DNA from 2 places in the Idiomarina sp. ST10R2A5 genome. Region 2 is predicted to be linked to the other one. Evidence: predicted binding sites of a transcription regulator. Region 2 holds the regulator's gene; the other holds the start of a gene.
The links. Region 2 encodes FliA, which starts transcription of late flagellar genes. Its sites were predicted from a motif close to CTAAAGNTNNNNNNNNNNNNGCCGATA; they were not measured.
Positions count from the first base shown of each region.

Region 1: a site for FliA is predicted at 4,963-4,989, ahead of ACP7FG_RS11770 (flagellar protein MotY). Genes of this name have one in related genera too.

Region 1 is NZ_JBNIEX010000010.1:69,131-76,198, forward strand. It holds gene ACP7FG_RS11740 (DUF748 domain-containing protein) at 1-1,111, opposite strand, end outside; gene ACP7FG_RS11745 (alpha/beta fold hydrolase) at 1,263-2,258, shown strand; gene ACP7FG_RS11750 (superoxide dismutase) at 2,310-2,891, opposite strand; gene ACP7FG_RS11755 (Grx4 family monothiol glutaredoxin) at 3,096-3,434, shown strand; gene ACP7FG_RS11760 (peroxiredoxin) at 3,573-4,178, shown strand; gene rnt (ribonuclease T) at 4,246-4,893, opposite strand; gene ACP7FG_RS11770 (flagellar protein MotY) at 5,022-5,918, shown strand; gene nth (endonuclease III) at 5,924-6,559, opposite strand; gene ACP7FG_RS11780 (electron transport complex subunit E) at 6,589-7,068, opposite strand, start outside.
Region 2 is NZ_JBNIEX010000008.1:74,168-81,235, reverse strand. It holds gene ACP7FG_RS10765 (chemotaxis protein CheW) at 1-53, opposite strand, end outside; gene ACP7FG_RS10760 (protein phosphatase CheZ) at 67-813, opposite strand; gene cheY (chemotaxis response regulator CheY) at 827-1,210, opposite strand; gene ACP7FG_RS10750 (RNA polymerase sigma factor FliA) at 1,248-1,973, opposite strand; gene ACP7FG_RS10745 (MinD/ParA family protein) at 1,966-2,838, opposite strand; gene flhF (flagellar biosynthesis protein FlhF) at 2,895-4,232, opposite strand; gene flhA (flagellar biosynthesis protein FlhA) at 4,245-6,398, opposite strand; partial or broken gene ACP7FG_RS10730 (prepilin-type N-terminal cleavage/methylation domain-containing protein) at 6,556-6,615, shown strand; gene ACP7FG_RS10725 (pilus assembly FimT family protein) at 6,625-6,972, shown strand; gene ACP7FG_RS10720 (prepilin-type N-terminal cleavage/methylation domain-containing protein) at 6,966-7,068, shown strand, end outside.

The sequences.
Region 1 (7,068 bases), on a different contig from region 2:
TGGTGATACTGAACGGATCTGTGTCCTCGTTTTTACTGTCAGTCGTTTCTGGAGACTGAGTGACGAGCTGCCCAAAGTTGGTGGTTTTATCCTCGTAAATGACGACCCGGCCAGACAAGCCTTCAATGGTAATGGGGGCGCTCTCAAACTGCTTATCGCTGAGATTGAGGTTAAGTTGCTGGGTTTCTAGAGTCTGCCAGCCAATTAGCGGTTCATCTTTGGTGCCTTCTTTGATGCTAAGCGAGCTAATACCGGCAGAGCCCTGGAAGGTAAAAGGTTGCTGTGTATCTGTTTGTATTTTCCCATTGAGGGTCAGGGTCCCGCTATCAAGCCGTACGTTCATGAATTGCTGCAGGTAGGGCTCGGCCTGCATCAGTGCCAGCTCATTAATGCTGGTACTGCCTTCCAGAGCAAAGGTTGGCAGCACCTGAAGTTGACCGTCGAAGTTAACTTTGCCGCCTTCGTAGAACTGCGCATCCAGGCGTAGCGGAAAGCTCGCATCCTTTTGCAATGTGAAGTCTTGTAGCGACACTCCTATACTCTGCAATGCCAACGACACTTGCTCCGTTTTTTCGTCGTTTTTTAAGTTGTCGGCGAAGCGTAAAACGCCCCTCTCCACATTCAGTTTTCTGATCTCTAAGGCCGGCAGTTGTGCTGGTTCATTTTCTTTAGGTTCCGTGCCCGTGTTTTCAGAGGCTAACCGCGAAAAGCGAGTTTCGCCGGAGGTAAAGCGTTCTTCCTGAATGATGGGTTGTTCGAGATGTATGGTTTCAAAGGTCCAGGCTTGGTTGGTGATGCTCGCCCAGGTGAGGTCGACGAACAGACGTTCCCAGCCAAGTAACTGTCGCTCATCGACGTCGTCCAGTTCAAGGTCGTTGATTTGCAGCGTCAGGGTGTAGGGGTTGGTTTGTACTGACTCTATGCGAAGTTCACGGTCAAAATCTTCCTTTGCGGTATTCACTGCCACGTACTGAATAATCCACGGTAAGGCAAAAAATCCCAGTAAGGTGTACAGAATAACCAGTACAAGCAGCCAGAACCGAACTCGGCGTGGAGAGACCCATTTAGTTTTCAGATAGCTACCGAACCGATGTAGTGAGCCGCTGTGCATAAGTCAGCCTTTGTTAGAGTTAACAGTACAGCACATTGTAGACGTCTCAAGTCGAAGCGTCACTTTTAGGAGGCGGTTTTAGAGCGGAACAGTTGCATCAGGAAATAGCCCGATATAGTGTTGATTGAAAATTAGACGCAAGGAGCCACACATGCGTAGTTGGAGTTATACACTGCTTACTGCCTTTCTACTCGGGCTAACAGCACCTGTTTTTGCAGACGACAAAGCCCCCGAATACGATGCTCGCTTAAGTGGTTATTCGTACCCATTTGACGTTCAGACCTTTGAGTTTGATAGCCAACGACAGAGCCTGGAAATGGCCTACATGCATTTGCCCGCCGAAAAGGGGCAGCCAACCGTGTTGCTGTTACATGGCAAAAACTTTGCCGCCGACTATTGGGAAGAAACCGCTAATTACCTTCATGAAAAAGGTTACGGGGTGCTTATGCCTGACCAAATTGGTTTTGGTAAGTCGTCCAAACCGGCACATTATCAGTTTTCTTTCGAAGCCCTGGCAAATAACACTAAGGCGTTGGTGAAATCACAGGGTATCGAAAAAGTGGTTGTTATGGGCCACTCCATGGGCGGTATGCTTGCCACTCGCTTTGCGCTAAACCATGACACTATGGTTGAAAAACTGGTGCTGGTGAACCCGGTCGGTCTGGAAGATTATTTGCGCTATGTCGAATACAAAGATCCGGCGTTCTTTTACGAGAATGAGAAGGGTAAAACCATTGATCAGATCCGGGCCTACCAGCGCAAAAACTACTATGACGGTAAATGGTCAGAAGATTATGAAGAGCTTATTGAAATTCACGCAGGTTGGATAAATGGAAACGACTGGGATCAGGTTGCCTGGAATAATGCGCTAACCTACGACATGATTTTTACCGGTAATGTGTCTAATGAGTTTGACCAGTTAGCGGTGCCGACACATTTGATTCTGGGAACGCGTGATACTACAGGCCCCGGTCGAGGCTGGAAGAAAGAGGGCGTTAATTACGAACTGGGCCGCTACGATAAACTCGGTGAAATTGTGGTAGAGCAAATTCCGGACGGCTACCTTTATGAACTGGAAGGTATTGGTCATATGCCGCAGTTTGAAGCTTTTGATCGCTATCGCGAGCAGTTGGATAAAATCTTTTAGTAAGAAAAAAGGCGCCAAACGGCGCCTTTTTTAATCATTCACAAGTTTGCTTTAAGCAAAGTTCTTGTTAACGAAGTCCCAGTTTACCAGCTTCCAGAAAGCTTCTAAGTAGTTAGGACGAGAGTTACGGTAGTCGATGTAGTAAGCGTGTTCCCAAACATCAACGGTCAGCAGAGCTTCTACGCCGTCGTGCGCGACAGGAGTGTCTGCATCGTCTGTGTTCAGTAAATCGACAGAACCGTCAGATTTTTTCACTAACCAAGTCCAGCCAGAACCAAAGTTACCAGCAGCGCTTGCGTTGAACTCTTCTTTGAATTTCTCGAAAGAGCCAAATTTTGCGTTGATAGCTTCTGCTACTGCGCCAGTTGGTTCACCGCCGCCGTTCGGGCTTAGGCAGTTCCAGTAGAAAGTGTGGTTCCATACCTGTGCGGCGTTGTTGAACAGTCCGCCTTTTTCAGACTTGATGATGTCTTCCAGAGATTTGCTCTCAAGGTCGGTACCTTTAACGGCGTCGTTCAGCTTGCTCACGTATGTAGCGTGGTGCTTACCGTAGTGGTATTCCAGAGTTTCTTCTGAAATATGTGGTTCCAGAGCGTTTTTCTCGTATGGAAGAGCCGGTAGTTCAAATGCCATAATTTTCTCTCCGTAGTTCTTTTTTGAGTGCAAATTTGCGACTCGCACTTTAATGCGTGCAAGTTCTTTTCTTGTTATACCTTACGATATATAGGGCTGACTGGTTTGCTTTTCAAGGAAATCTTTCAATTTAGGACAAAACTTTATAGGCTGTGTTAAAATACCTGAGTGTTTTAATCAACCATTATATTAAGCAGAGGTGTTATGGAAACGGTTGACAGAATTAAGCAGCAAATCGAAGAAAACCCAATCCTGTTATACATGAAAGGCTCTCCGAAGTTGCCTAGCTGTGGTTTCTCTTCACAAGCATCACAGGCCTTAATGGGCTGTGGCCAGGCGTTTGCTTACGTCGATATCCTACAGAATCCGGATATTCGTGCAGAATTGCCTAAATACGCAAACTGGCCAACCTTCCCGCAGCTGTGGGTTGAAGGTGAATTGGTCGGCGGTTGTGATATTATTATGGAAATGTTCCAGAACGGCGAGCTGCAAGAGTTGGTTTCTGAGGTTGCTGAGCGGCATCCAGAGCCTTCAGCGGAATAAGTAGCCTTCGGCTGAATAAAGTTTAAGCAAACAGTAGACAATCTGTAGTGAAATTGACGGATGCCCTTGTTTTTTTATTTAGGGATCCCCATCACTACGGGTGAAGCTTTAACACTCAACATTAAATGGAGAGAATCGATGTCTGTATTAGTAGGTCGTAAAGCACCTGATTTTACTGCAGCAGCAGTATTGGGTTCAGGTGAAATTGTTGAAGATTTTAAACTGTCAGACGCTATCAAAGGCAAAAAAGCTGTTGTTTTCTTCTACCCGTTGGACTTCACTTTCGTATGTCCTTCTGAGCTAATCGCATTTGATAAGCGCTTAGACGAATTCAAAAAGCGTGGCGTAGAAGTTATTGGTGTTTCAATTGACTCTCAGTTTACTCACAGTGCATGGCGTAACACGTCAACTGACGCTGGTGGTATCGGTCAGGTGAAATACCCATTGGTTGCTGACGTTCGTCACAGCATTTGTAAAGCGTACGACGTTGAACACCCAGAAGCCGGTGTTGCATTCCGTGGTTCATTCTTAATTGATGAAGACGGTATGGTTCGTCACCAGGTCGTTAACGACTTGCCATTAGGCCGTAACATCGACGAGATGCTGCGTATGGTTGACGCACTGAACTTCCACCAGAAACACGGCGAAGTTTGCCCTGCAGGCTGGGAAGAAGGTAAAGAAGGCATGAAAGAAAACGCAGAAGGCGTTGCTTCTTATCTGTCTAAAAACGCTGACAAACTGTAAGCGTTTACTGAATCGAAAAAGCCGCTCGTTTGAGCGGCTTTTTTTATGTCTGAAATTTGTACTCGGATTAACTTTTGTCCTGACGAGACTCAGGTGGCCAGCCACCGAGTTCTTTCCAGCGATTGATCATCCAGCAGTAGAGCTCTGCGGTGCGTTCGGTGTCGTATAGGGCTGAGTGTGCTTGTTTGCTGTCAAACTCAATACCGGCTGCCTGACATGCTTTAATCAGTACGGTTTGCCCTAAGGTCATTGCCGCAAGCGACGTGGTATCAAAACTGACAAAAGGGTGAAACGGGTTACGTTTTAAACTAGCACGTTCGGCGGCGGCCATAACAAAACCGTGATCAAAGTTTGAGTTGTGTCCGACTAAAACTGAACGCTGACAACCCGCGGCTTTCTGCGCTTTACGAATGGGTTTGAAAAGCTCACGCAGGGCTTCACCTTCCTCTACCGCGCCGCGTAATGGGCAGTGCGGATCAATGCCGTTAAAGTCGATAGCTGCCTGTTCAATATTGGCGCCTTCGAAAGGCTGTACATGGTAATGAACAGAGTCCACGGGCTTTAACAGACCATTGTCATCGAAATCCAGCAAGACGGCAGCTATTTCCAGTAACGCATCGGTTTTTGCGTTAAACCCCGCTGTTTCGACATCGACCACGACGGGCATGTATCCGCGAAAGCGTTGCTTCATAAGCGAGTTAGAGCTGTCTGACATAGAATTTCCGTAGTGTCTTAAAGATAACGCTATTATGCCAAAGATCATCACGCTCTGCTTGCAGAAATACTAAAGCAACGGCAATGCGTGCCGATAACAGACGTATCAGAAATAAATCAGGGGCGCTTATGAAAAATTGGCCGATGTTGACTGCTGTTTCAGCTTCTGTGCTGCTATCAATTGGGCAGGCGCAGGCAAACTCAGTCAGGCACTACAGTGCAAACCTGGATAACTCCGCGTGGCAGGTAAGCGAAGAGAACCGTTTAGCCTGTGAAATGGAGCATGAGATTCCCCGTTACGGTAAGGTGCGCTTTCAAAGCGAGGCGAGTAAAGAGCTCAACTTACGTATGAAAATGGAAATGCGCAAGTTACCGGACAGCTATGGTGTGTCTGCCATTGAGTCCGTTCCGCCGCGCTGGCAGCCCGGCGAGTCCAGTTACCGCATTGGCGACATGAAGCTCTATAAGCAGTTTGATGGCGAGCTGCAGAAGCAACTGGCCTGGACCTTATTGAGCGAGCTGGAAAAAGGGCGTTACCCGACATTCTTTTACAACGACTGGTATAACAGCCGCGATGAAGTTGCTGTCTCTATTTCTTCAGTGAACTTCCGCGGTGCTTACGATGACTTCATGAGCTGTGTTAATGCGTTATTACCGTTCAGTTTTGACGACATTGCGTATACGGTGCTGAACCACGAAGCGGAAAGCGAAAAGCTGACTGTTGCATCGCAGCGTAAGCTAAAACAAATTAGTGACTACCTGCAGGTGGATAACGATTTGGAACTGGTTTTAGTCGACGCTTATACCGATTCGCTTGGCGCGCGAGGCCCGAACAAAGAATTAACCGAAGAGCGGGCGAAAGAAATTCAGCAGTTTTTCGTCGAACGGGGTATAGATGCGGAGCGTATTAAAACCGTTGCTCACGGTGAAGACCGGCCGGTTAAATCGAATGACAACGAGTTAAACCGTCAGATCAACCGCCGTGTTATTGTGCAGTTAAGCAAACCATCCATGATTGAGCTGTAACAGGCTCAGTCACTGGTTTTTTCTTTAAATTCGCACAAGTCTTCTATGACGCAGGAACCACACCTTGGTTTACGGGCTATGCAGGTATAACGTCCGTGCAAGATTAACCAGTGGTGCACGTCTACTTTAAACTCAGCCGGTACCACTTTTATCAGTTTTTCTTCCACTTCTTTAACGTTTTTACCGGGGGCCAGTTTGGTGCGGTTAGACACCCGGAATATGTGCGTGTCGACTGCGATAGTGGGCCAGCCAAAAGCCGTATTTAAAACCACGTTTGCCGTTTTACGGCCAACACCCGGAAGAGCTTCCAGCGCGGCCCGGTCTTCCGGTACTTTGCCACCGTATTCTTCCACCAGAATTTTGCAGGTTTTGTAGGCGTTTTCGGCTTTGGAGTTAAACAAACCAATGGTCTTTATGTATTCTTTTATTCCATCTACTCCCAGAGCCAGCATGGTTTCAGCGGTAGGTGCGGCAGGGAATAGTTTACGGGTGGCTTTATTCACACCCACGTCGGTTGCCTGAGCGGACAGCAATACTGCAATTAACAGCTGAAAAGGGGAGTTATATTCCAGCTCAGTTGTTGGGTTCGGATTATTGTCCCGTAACCGACTTAAAATTTCGTAACGCTTGTTTTTATTCATAAGAGTTCGTTTTTATTTGTATTTTTTTATTAGGCCGTGACCCGTGCCCGGGTAACGGTTTTCTTCTCGGCACGGGCACTCCGCACAGCGTCAATTTTGTTTTTCAGGGCAATGATAAAGCCCATGCCAATAAAGGCTCCTGGCGGTAATATAGCCAGTAATAAAGGGTAATTAACGGTAAAGAGCTCAATTCGCAATTGTGCTGCCCACTCACCCAGCAGCAATTCTGCGCCATCAAACAGGGTGCCGTTACCAATAATTTCTCGCATAGCGCCCAGTACTATCAGTACCAGTGCAAAGCCAACACCCATTGCCAGCCCGTCGAACGCTGCGCGTTGCCAGGGGTTTTTAGAGGCATAAGCTTCGGCTCGGCCAATAATGGCGCAGTTAGTCACAATGAGCGGAATGAAGATACCCAGAGACTGATACAGCTGGAACACATAGGCGTTCATGAGCAGTTGAATAATGGTTACGAAGGTGGCAATGACCATGACAAAAACAGGTATGCG
Region 2 (7,068 bases):
CCCGCCTCGATCAAAAAGTCCTGCAGAATGTCTTCGTCCATATCAAAGCTCATGCGACTGATGCTCCTAGAAACCTAAACTGGACAGCAAATCGTCCACTTCGTCTTGTCCGCCAACCACGTCATCGCGTTGATCAGCATCTATAATAGGGCCTTCCGCAACACCTGCATTTTTCTTATCAGGCGTTGAGGTTGCTGCCTTACGGCGCTCTTCTTCTTTACCGAATATTTTGAGTAGCTCAATTAAGTTCTTTTCAACGTCTTCAACTAACTGAATAACCCGGCGAATGACTTGCCCGGTAATATCCTGAAAGTCCTGAGCCATCAATACTTCAGTCATCAACCCATGCACTTGTGGCATGTTTTCACCACAGCGCTTAAGTACGTCATCGACCTGATGGCATAAAGACTTGAATTCATTTAACTCAATATCGTTACTCATCAGCCTGTTCCAGGCTGGCATGACCTTCTCTACACGCTGATGCATCTCATCTGCTAAAGGCAGGCAAGCCTCTACCGCATCCATTGTTCTATTGGCTGCGTCTTCGGTTTTCTCAATGACATACAACAAACGGTTTTGCGCATCAGGAAGATCATCTTGTGTCATTTGCACAATGCGAGGGTCTACCTGAAAATCCTGAAGTGCTTCGTGGAGGTCGCGTGTTAACTGGCCGACAGAAGTAAATAACTTGTCGTTACGACGGTTGTAAACGTCTTCCAGTAATTGATTTGCCTGCTGCTGCTTCCCGTCTTCAAGCAAGGCTACGAGTTCCTTGGCTTGCTCCAGAGAAATATCATGGGCGTTATCAGACATAGTCATTCGCCCTTTAGCTAATACGTTCGAAGATCTTGTCGAGCTTTTCTTTCAACGTTACGGCTGTAAACGGTTTCACGATGTAACCATTAACCCCCGCTTGTGCGGCCATGATGATTTGCTCACGCTTAGCTTCGGCCGTTACCATCAATACCGGTAAATGCGCCAGGTTATCGTCCTTGCGAATTTCACGCAGCAAGTCAATTCCCTGCATACCGGGCATGTTCCAATCGGTTACGACAAAGTCGAAATCACCGTTCTGCAACATGGGTAAAGCCGTATTACCGTCATCAGCTTCCTGAATATTGGTAAAGCCAAGATCACGAAGTAAATTCTTAATGATTCGTCTCATTGTAGAAAAGTCATCCACAACAAGAATTTTCATATTTTTATCCAAAGCACCCTCCACTGAGGCTCTCGATTACCACCAAAGTTTATTCAACCCAATTTTGCATTCGCGACTTCAGTCGCAACATTGCCTGACTGTGAATCTGACTGACACGTGATTCACTCACGCTCAGCACTTCACCTATCTCTTTTAAATTCAATTCTTCGTCATAATACAACGAAAGCACCAAGGCTTCACGTTCTGGTAACGATGAAATTGTCGATACCAATGCTTTATGAAACGCAGCGTTCTCAACATCTCGTTGTGGCTCATAAGCTGAACCTGTTACCTGCTCTGGCATTAACGCATCTTCCGACACGCCAAGATCTTCAATTCCGACAATTCGTCCTGAACTCACATCCCGTAAAATATGGTGGTATTCATCCATACCCATATTCAATTTTGCGGCTACTTCCGTATCTTTTGCGTCCCGCCCGGTCTCGTTTTCAACCTGGCGAATGGCTTCCAGCACACGTCTGTGGTTACGGTGTACTGAGCGAGGGGCCCAATCGCCGCGACGAATTTCGTCCAGCATCGCACCACGAATGCGAATGCCGGCAAAAGTTTCGAAACTGGCACCTTTGCTGTTATCAAAGTTACGCGCAGCTTCTAGTAAGCCAATCATGCCTGCCTGTATTAAATCATCCACTTGCACGCTGGCGGGTAGTCTCGCCATCATGTGGTGGGCAATACGCTTAACCAGTCCGGTATGCTGCTCAATAATGGCATTCCGGTTGTCAGCAGTGGCGGCATAAACGGCAGCTTTATTCATTGGCAACATCCCGCTTACTCTCGTTATCGGCAGAAGTTATCAATTGTTCAAGGAAAAATTCTAAATGTCCTCCGGCTTGAGCCGGAACGGGCCAGTCCAGCGCCTTCTTAGCCAGTGCTTTTATCGCTAATGACGCAGGAGATTTAGGGTAAGCCATGACAAACGATTGCTGTTTCCGCACGGCTAAACGCAAGTTTTCATCGAAAGGAATAATTGCTGCCAGCTCCAGCGCAACATCTAAGAACCGGTCGGTAACCTTAGTGAGCTTATTGAACAGTACTTGCCCGTCACGCATATTGCGCACCATATTGGCAACCACTTTAAATTTGAAAAGCCCCTGCTCACGGCTCAATACTTTAATAAGAGCATAAGCATCGGTAATCGATGTTGGTTCATCGCAAACTACGACTAACACGTCCTGTGAGGCTCGGGCAAAACTGACAACGGTGTTACCTATGCCAGCTGCGGTATCCACAATCAGCACGTCATAATTGCCCTGTAACTGGCTAAACGCTCTAATTAAACCAGCATGCTCAGATTCACTGAGATCCACCATCGAACGTGTACCAGACGTTGCCGGAACAATTTTTATTCCCGCAGGGCCTTCTATCAGAATATCTTCCAGTTCACACTGGCCACTTAATACATGAGAGAGATTACGCTCAACGCGAAGGCCCAACATCACATCGACGTTAGCCAGGCCTAAGTCGGCGTCCAGCACCAATACTCGTTTGCCCTGCTTTGCCATTGCAATAGCCATATTCAGCGACACATTGGTTTTACCCACGCCACCTTTACCACCGGTTACCGCAATAACTTTTACTTTTGATTGTTTCATTCTTCGCAGACCGCTTGCTTGATCCATCGGGCGTATCTCTTTTCTGACTAAATTGACAACAGCTTCATATTACTTAGGCTCATTCAGCGAGAAAACGCCGCATTCCAATACGATTTTGGCACGTCTGACACTGAGGAACAAATGCTTTTATCAAGCAAACGCTCGGCTTCCGCTACCATAAAGTTCGCATCGGCAACCCGAATGTCTTCAGGAACCTGCTGACCATTGGTTAAATAGCCTACTGGTAAGCCATGCTCAATAGCCACGCTGATACTCTCACCTAAACTTAAGCATTCGTCCAGCTTGGTAAAAATGCAACCGGATAAAGGCAAAGTTTTAAACTGCTTAACGGCATCCATCAATACTTGATTCTGTGATGTCGCTGAAAGCACCAGATATGGACGAATACGCAGTCTTGAATTCTGGATAAGCTGGTTTAACTGCTCGCTCAAACGCTTGTCGCGTTGGCCCATGCCTGCAGTATCAATTAAAATTAAACTCTTCTGGCGCAGTGAAAGTAACGCATCTGCCAGCTCTTGCGCATTTTTAGCAACTTTTACCGGACACCCTATTATACGACCATAGGTTTGTAATTGTTCACTGGCACCAATACGGAAGGTATCCGTAGTAATTAATGCCACTTTATCCGCACCATGGCGCTGAGCGTAACGAGCAGCCAGCTTCGCAATAGTGGTGGTTTTACCCACGCCGGTAGGGCCGACTAAAGCAACCGCACCGCCGCGTGTCAAAATATCGTCGGACGTGGTATTCAACTGACCTTCTAATAAATGCAGGGTCTGTTCCCAGGCTTCATCGTCTGAGCCACCTTCGGGAATAAAACAGGCAATCTGGTCCGCAACTCGTTCACTTAAGCCCATAGACATCAAGCGATTCATCAGCATCGCACGGGTTGGTTCTTCGCGATCCATTTCCTGCTTCATCAAGCCACTTAACTGATGCTCCAGTAATTGACGAATACCGTTTACCTGAGAGCGCAGTTCAGCAATGGCCTGGGAGTCGTCCGCTGCTGGTGCGTTTACTTGTTCAGGAAAAATATCGTCGCTTAACTGAGAATCGGCGAAGCCTTGTGGTTCTGGTTTCGGTTCTGGCCGTTGTGTGGCCGGCTCAGCAACCTCTTGCTCAGCAGTGCGTTGCGCTGGCTGTTCAGCCTGCGCCTGACGCTGTAACAGTTCCTGCAAAGATTCAGCCGGTACTTCCGGTGTCTTTGATGCGGCCGGCTCATTCGGTGCCTGATCAGCCATTGGCTGTGCCTGTTGCGCATCGGGGTCAATGGCTGCAACCAGCTCAATACCACCATTCACTTTCTTATTGGACAGGATAATAGCATCCGGACCTAAGGTTTCTTTAACCTGTTGCAAACCACGGCGCATATCTTCGGCAAAAAAGCGTTTAATCTTCACAAGCGACTCCCGTTACTCTTGTGTGGCGGTTTGTTCACCACCGTTTTGTTGTCCACCAATTGAGCTGACAATGCGAATTTGTTTATCATCCGGTACTTCCTGATAGGACAACACTCGCATACCATCGGTAGCGTGACGCGCAAATCGCGCCATGGTTGACCGCAGAAGTCCGGAGGTCAGCAGTACTGAAGGTTCACCATTCATTTCCTGCTGCTGATGCACTTCGCGTAATGACTGTTGCAGGCGTTCGGCCAAACCAGGTTCGATTCCGGCGCCTTGCTGATTTCCGTCATTACCAGCCATTTGCAATGACTGATGCAACATCTGTTCCAACTCTGGTGCCAAAGTTATGACAGGCAATTCCGCCGCCCCTTCAGCAATGTCCTGAACAATTAAACGGCGTAATGAAATTCTGACCGCAGCCGTTAATACTTCTGGGTCCTGACTACGCCCCGCGTACTCAACCAGGGTTTGTACAATGGTGCGCATGTCACGAATCGCAATACCTTCATCCAATAGGTTTTGCAGTACTTTCACAAAATTGCCCAATGACAGCAGATCCGGAATCAGGCCTTCAACCAGCTTAGGATGCGTGCGACCTAAACGATCCAGTAATTCTTGTGCTTCTTCATGACCCAGTAGCTGTGACGCATGGTTTGTCACTATTTGACTTAAATGTGTTGCAACCACAGTTGCCGCATCCACCACGGTATAACCCAGGGTCTGCGCATGCTCTCGTTGTTCAGGGCGGATCCAGACCGCATCCAGACCAAAGGCAGGGTCAGTTGTTTTTTCGCCCTCCAGTTCGCCGAAAACCTGACCCGGGTTAATCGCCATTTCCCAGTCATGGCGAATTTCAGCTTCGCCCATAGTCACACCCATTAGGGTAATTCGGTAACTGTTAGGGCCTAAATCCAGGTTGTCTCTGATATGAACAGCTGGCACCAGGAAACCAAATTCCTGTGACTGTTTCTTACGCACGCCTTTTATGCGTGACAGGAGCTCGCCGCCCTGCTGCTTATCGACCAAAGGAATTAAACGATAGCCAACTTCCAGACCAATAGTGTCTACATGGCGCACATCGTCCCAGCTAAGCTCTTTTTGCTGCGCCTGCTGGACTTGCTGCTCCTGTTCTTTCTCTACCAGCTCGCCTTCTTCGACTTTTGACTTTTTAAGCTTAAAGTACGCTGCACCGGCTAGTACCGCTGACATACTCAAGAACGCCAGATGCGGCATACCAGGGATAACACCCATAGCAAAGAGTACCGCACTGGTAATGACCAGAACCTTGGGGTTATCAAGCAGTTGCAGGACAACGGCATCGCCCATGTCTTTACTGTCATTTTCGCGAGTAATGATAATGGCGGTCGCAACCGACAGTAATAAAGAGGGGATTTGCGCGACCAGGCCGTCACCAATGGTTAACAGGGTATAAACTTCCACGGCCTCATTAAAGGTCAGGCCGTACTGGATCATACCAATGAGCAGGCCGCCGATAATGTTAATAAAGAGAATAAGGATACCGGCTATGGCATCCCCTTTTACGAACTTACTGGCACCGTCCATAGAGCCGTAGAAATCGGCCTCACGGGTTACGTCACTGCGTCGGGCTTTGGCTTCTTCCTGATTGATTAAACCCGCGTTCAGGTCGGCATCAATAGCCATCTGTTTACCCGGCATGGCATCAAGGGTAAAACGGGCAGTAACTTCTGAAATACGGCCGGCACCTTTGGTGATAACCACAAAGTTAATAATAACCAGAATGGCAAACACCACCAGACCAACGGTGTAGTTACCGCCTATAACAACACTACCGAAAGCCTCAATCACTGAGCCCGCCGCGCCGGGCCCGTTATGACCTTCCAGCAAAACAATACGGGTTGAAGCAACGTTAAGGCTTAACCGTAAGACCGTCGCAATAAGCAATACCGTGGGGAAGGCAGCGAAATCTAACGGACGTTGGGTATAAACCGCCACCAGCATAACTACCAGTGACAAGGTAATTGAAAACGAGAACAGAATATCCAGCACCATGGCCGGAATTGGCAGAACTACCATCGCCAGAATGGCCATAATGGCCACAGGCGTTCCGAATCCTTTAATCAGATGCGCGTTGTTCTGCGTGAAATTTCTTAAATCTACTAACTTTTCGGCACCGCCCGCCATACGTCTTCCTGTTGCGTCAAAAAGTTGAACCTGCGGTGTTTCATTCAAGAATCGAGCCAGCTTTTAAATATTTTCTGACTCATTGATACGTTTTGGCCTACAGATATTTATCTTCTGGCAGCTACACTCTCTGCTCTTTAACAAAAAGGTTATTACCGTGCGTGGTTATTCCCTCCTTGAAATGCTTATTGCACTGACAATTAGCGCAGGCCTAGGTGCGTTATCAATGCCGTTATTGAGTCAACAAATGGAGACCTTGCTGTTGCAACAGGCCAGTAATCGCTGGTTGTTGTATTTGCATCAAGTAAAAGCAAAGGCACAGAAGGAACAGCGCTCAATAGTTGCTGAATTGGTACCTCTTGACGCTCGCTCCAGTGTTTTTAAAGCAATGACAGAATCGACGTACAGCGCAGCAAGTCCACTCAAGTTCTACGGTAACTCCGGTGCGGCTGTACCTGGGCATGTCCGGATTGTAAGCGGTGACAGAATGATAAAAGTAATTATAAGCAGCAAAGGTCGCATTCGCTCTTGCGTTAGCCTTGGCTCGTCATTGCCCGGAACCTCCTTATGCTAGTTAGTAAAAGTAATGGCTATAGCCTGGTTGAAGTACTCATTGCTGCTGCACTTGGTTCTATTATTGTGATCACCACTCAGCACATAATGCAGTGGC